2 regions of the Saccharophagus degradans 2-40 genome follow, and region 2 is predicted to be linked to the other one. Evidence: predicted binding sites of a transcription regulator. Region 2 holds the regulator's gene; the other holds the start of a gene.
What was found. Region 2 encodes PhoB, which activates phosphate uptake and scavenging genes when phosphate is short. Its sites were predicted from a motif close to TGTCATAAANNTGTAACA; they were not measured.

Region 1: the regulator PhoB is predicted to act here: its motif matches at 1,617-1,634, upstream of SDE_RS02030 (alkaline phosphatase PhoX).

What each region holds. Positions count from the first base shown of each region.
Region 1 is NC_007912.1:474,029-476,438, forward strand. Features, by position in the region: gene SDE_RS02030 (alkaline phosphatase PhoX) at 1-1,509, opposite strand, end outside; gene waaA (lipid IV(A) 3-deoxy-D-manno-octulosonic acid transferase) at 1,815-2,410, opposite strand, start outside.
Region 2 is NC_007912.1:4,837,188-4,839,597, forward strand. Features, by position in the region: gene ubiA (4-hydroxybenzoate octaprenyltransferase) at 1-694, shown strand, start outside; gene phoB (phosphate regulon transcriptional regulator PhoB) at 813-1,517, shown strand; gene phoR (phosphate regulon sensor histidine kinase PhoR) at 1,553-2,410, shown strand, end outside.

The sequences.
Region 1 (2,410 bases), 690 kb from region 2:
GTTAACGTAAATACCTTCAAACTTACGCCATTCTGCAGTTGCACCTTTAGCGCGAGCTGCTTTGCGCGATTCTAAGAAGGCAATACGGTCATCCATGGCTTTGGTTGCAGTTACAGTGCTGCCGCCGTTTGCAATGGTTGGGTAGGTTGCGCTGCCTGCTGCCCACGCTTCGGCATCAGCGTTGGTGAGGTAGTTGCTTTGGCCATCTACGAAGTCATCTAGGTTTATGTCGTCGTATTCAGCAATCCAGGTTTCGATTTCGGTGTTGTTACCGTGGGCAAGCTCTATCCACTCAATATCAAAACCGGTAGTTTGTGGTTCAGTGCTACCTACGTCTTGTGTTAATTTGGCACCGTACAATGTACCCGCGCTCAAGTCGCCAGCGGTATCGGCAACGAATTTATAAAACACACCGTTGGTATCATCCTGCGAGAGGTAAACCGTTTTTTGGTCTGGCATTACAATCGCGTTTTCGTGTTCAAAACGGCCCATTGCGTAATGTTTAACTGGCGTTGCTGTACCTGCAGGGTCGGTAATTTCTACAATGTAGTGGTAGCGGTAAGTGTTGGGGAAGACTGCGGCGTCTGCAGCGCTGCCTGCAGTAGGAGAGGTGTAACGCGCAAGTGAGTTGCGGTTGCCACTGCTTGCCGCTGGGTTGTTCCAGTCGGTGGTGTTATCGCCAAAGTTGCCCCACTCTTCTGAGGTTAACGGCGTGTTCCAAGGTGTTACCGAACCAAAGCAGTTTGCGATTGTGCCGTAGGTGCCAAAATCTAGCATCATTACATCGCTGCTATCTACGCTCCACTCACCGGTGCTGGTGTTTTTGTCTAGCTTTAATCGGCTCATGCCACCAGGAATCGCTTCCCAGTTTGTAAATAAGTAGCCGCTAGTGTCGCTAGTTGGAATAAAGCCGTTAAAGTCCGGGTCGTCGATTGAGCGCACAACGGTAGTGCCATCAACTGCCAATACTGTACCTAAACCTTGTGCCATTGCGCCGCCAAAGGTATCGGTAGTTTGTGCGATAACTTGGTACTCGCCGTAGGCCACTTGTACGGTTTGTTTTTCCCAATCCGATTGCGGTACGCCAACTGAAATTAAGTTTTGTGGCAATTGGTTAATGTTTACGCCTTTTAATACACCTACAGTACCGTGATCAAAAACAATACCGTTGGCATCGGCTTCGGTGTTACTGTTATCTGGGTGTTGTACGTTAAAGAAAAGGTCGCCATTTTCTGTAACATAAGCACCGGTCACTTCTGCACCTAATGGCACGGTAGCTAGGCGAGTTAATGAACCGCCGAAAGAGCCATCTACACCGTCTTTACCATCTGCGCCATCGACACCGTTCGCGCCATCTACGCCAGCAGCACCGTCGCTGCCGTTTGCGCCATCGCTACCATCTGCACCGTCTTTACCATCGTCGCCACTGCAGGCGGCCAATACAAGAGTGGGAATACCTATTAACAGGGCTTTGCGAATCGCATCAGCCAGAGTATTTTTTGAAAACATACGTTGCTCCTAATGAATTTACTGCGAGTAAAATAATTTTTATATGAATTAGCGCGAGTAAATTACGGGCAAGCTATGACTGTAGAGTGACTGCTTGTTGAAGGTTTTATGTGACAAATATGACAGAAAAGTTAAAGAATTTTTAAAAGCAGCGCAATTTAAGCGGCGCAACAGGAGGATGGCTGCCAATTGTGACAGTTCGGTTAAAAAATAGAGGGTTGCGCAGTCTTGTTAGCTCACTGCTTTTGGCGAGCGATTTATACGAATTGTGTAAGTTGTATAAATTATACAAAAAGAAAAACAGACTAAGGCGCGTTAGCCAATAGCCGTTGAATTATATCGAGATGTTTCTGCGTGGCGCCTTGGTTTTCGCTTACAAACCGCTTACCGGCTAAACCTGCCTGTTGTGCTATGGCTGCATTGGCAAATAGTCCGTCAACTTGATCGGCCAATTCATCGGCGCTGTGAACCGTATATAAGCTTGCCGCTTGGGTAAGTGCTTGGGCAATGGTAGCAAAATTAAATTGGCTGGGGCCAGATACAATAGGCAGCCCCCACACGGCAGGCTCTAAATAGTTGTGGCCGCCATTCGCAACAAAGCTGCCGCCCACAAAGGCTATATCTGCAGCGCCGTACATAAGCATCAGCTCGCCCATGGTATCGCCTAGCACTATGTGTGTTTGTGCGCTTGGCGCTTGCTGGCTGCTGCGGGTAACAATATAAAAGCCGCGTGTTGTGCACAGTTGTGCAACATTGTTGAATCTATCTGGGTGGCGAGGTACCAATAGCAGTAGCAGGGAGTTGTCTCTTTCCAATAATTTGTGAAAGGCGTCAAGAATTATTTCATCTTCACCGCGGTGGGTGCTGGCGGCGATAAGAATTTTGCGTTTGCCTTCAAGGC
Region 2 (2,410 bases):
TGCAGGCTGTGTAATTAACGATTTTGCCGACCGCAAGATAGACGGCCATGTGCGTCGCACAGCAAACCGCCCCCTAGTTACTGGGTTAATAACCCCCAAACAAGCGGTGCTATTTTTTGTGGCATTGCTGGTTATTGCGTTTATTTTGGTGCTATTTACCAACCCACTTACCATAAAGCTTTCGTTCGGCGGGGCGCTACTAGCCTTTTGCTACCCCTTTATGAAACGCTACACCCAGTTGCCACAAATAGTGTTGGGTGCCGCTTTTGCGTGGTCTATTCCTATGGCCTTCGCCGCACAAACCAACCAGCTACCCGAAGCCATTTGGGTGCTATATACCGCTGTTGTACTGTGGACAGTGGCCTACGACACCTTCTACGCAATGGCAGACAGAGAAGACGATTTAAAAATTGGGGTGAAGTCCACCGCTATCCTATTTGGCGATCAAGATCGCATCATAACCGCCTGTTTGCAGCTAATGGCACTGGTGGCTATGGCCATGGCAGGGGAGCGCTTTGGGCTAGGCTTTAGCTTTAAGGTGTCTTTATTGGTTGCAGGTGGTCTTTTTGCCTATCAACAATATTTAATTCGCAACCGCGAACCGAACGCGTGTTTTCGTGCATTTTTGCATAACAATTGGGTAGGTTTAGTGGTTTTTCTCGGCATTTTGGTGGACAAGCTCATAACAAACTAAACACCAAAATAATGAAATAAGTGCTGTGGTGTGCTATTTGTCATAAAACGGAAACAAAACCTTTAAATAATCAACCTACATTCCGTACTTTGTACAGACGAGAGTCAGGTTAGCTGTAATGATTGAAAAGACGATTTTAGTAGTTGATGACGAGCCGCCAATTCGCGACATGTTACGTGTTGCACTGGAAATGGCAGAATATGCGGTATTGGAAGCCGGGGACGCACAACAAGCACACAGCTTAATTGTCGATAAAAAACCCGACCTCATTTTATTAGACTGGATGCTGCCAGGCACAAGCGGTATTGAATTGGCCCGCCGCCTTAAGCGCGACGAAGTTACCAGTGAAATTCCTATTATTATGCTTACCGCCAAAGGCGAAGAGGATAATAAAGTACAAGGCTTAGAGGTGGGTGCCGACGATTACATCACCAAGCCCTTCTCACCACGTGAGCTAGTAGCGCGCCTAAAGGCCGTATTGCGTCGCACCGACTCAATGGGCATTAGCGAGCCTATTCAAGTAGAAGGCCTGTGCCTAGACCCTATAAGCCACCGCGTAACCATTAGCGATATGCCTGTGCAAATGGGCCCTACAGAATACCGCCTACTAGAATTCTTTCTTACCCACCAAGAACGCGTTTACACCCGCAACCAATTGCTCGACCACGTGTGGGGCGGCAATGTGTATGTAGAAGAACGCACGGTAGATGTTCACATTAGACGCTTGCGCAAAGCATTATCCCTTGAAGGCCACGACCGTTTTATTCAAACTGTGCGTGGTGCGGGTTACCGCTTTTCTAATAAGGTCGCTCTAAAGGCCTAACATCAACTGATGTTCGACTCACATTAAGTGCTTTTATGATACGCAGAGGTTTTGCCGTAGAGCTGCGCTGGTTTGTACTGTCTATGGCAGCCGCAGCCATAGTTGGCGTAGCAGTAGGCTATTTTTTGGCAGTAATGTGCTTAGCACTGCTGCTGTACGTGTGCTGGTTGTTTTACAACATCACCCGCTTAGAAGCTTGGATAATTGCAGCACGCCGCAAAACCAACCCGCGCAACGAGCTATATGGCATTTTTGGTGAAATAGCCGAAGACGTAGTGCTGCTGCGCAAACGCTACCAAAAAGAAAAGCTGCGTTTACAAGCGGTGGTTAGCCGAGTACAAGATATGACCTCGGCACTAACCGACGGCGTGGTGCTACTAGATTCGCTTGGTAATATTGAATGGTGGAACGAAGCCGCCAAGCAAATGTTCGACCTGCGCGATGTAGATCACGGCCACAAATTAACCAACATTATTCGCCACCCGCGTTTCGTAAAATACTTCGAAAACGGCAAATACGGCGACCCACTTGAGCTAGAAGGCATCCGCCACCCAGACCAACACCTGCAATTTCAAATACACCCCTTTGGCCAAGGTGAACGCCTTGTGGTGCTGCGCGACGTAACGCGCGTTTATAAACTCGAACAAATGCGCAAAGACTTTGTGGCCAACGTATCCCACGAGTTGCGTACACCCCTTACAGTGGTGCGTGGCTACATCGAAACACTGTCCGATGCGCCCAGCATACCGCCCGCGTGGGCACGCGCTCTAACCGCCATGCAGGGCCAATGTCAGCGCATGACCGCGCTTATCAACGACCTAATTACCCTAACCAAGCTAGAAACCGATGAGCGTGAAATACGGCAGGAAGCCGTCGACATAGGGCCACTTATT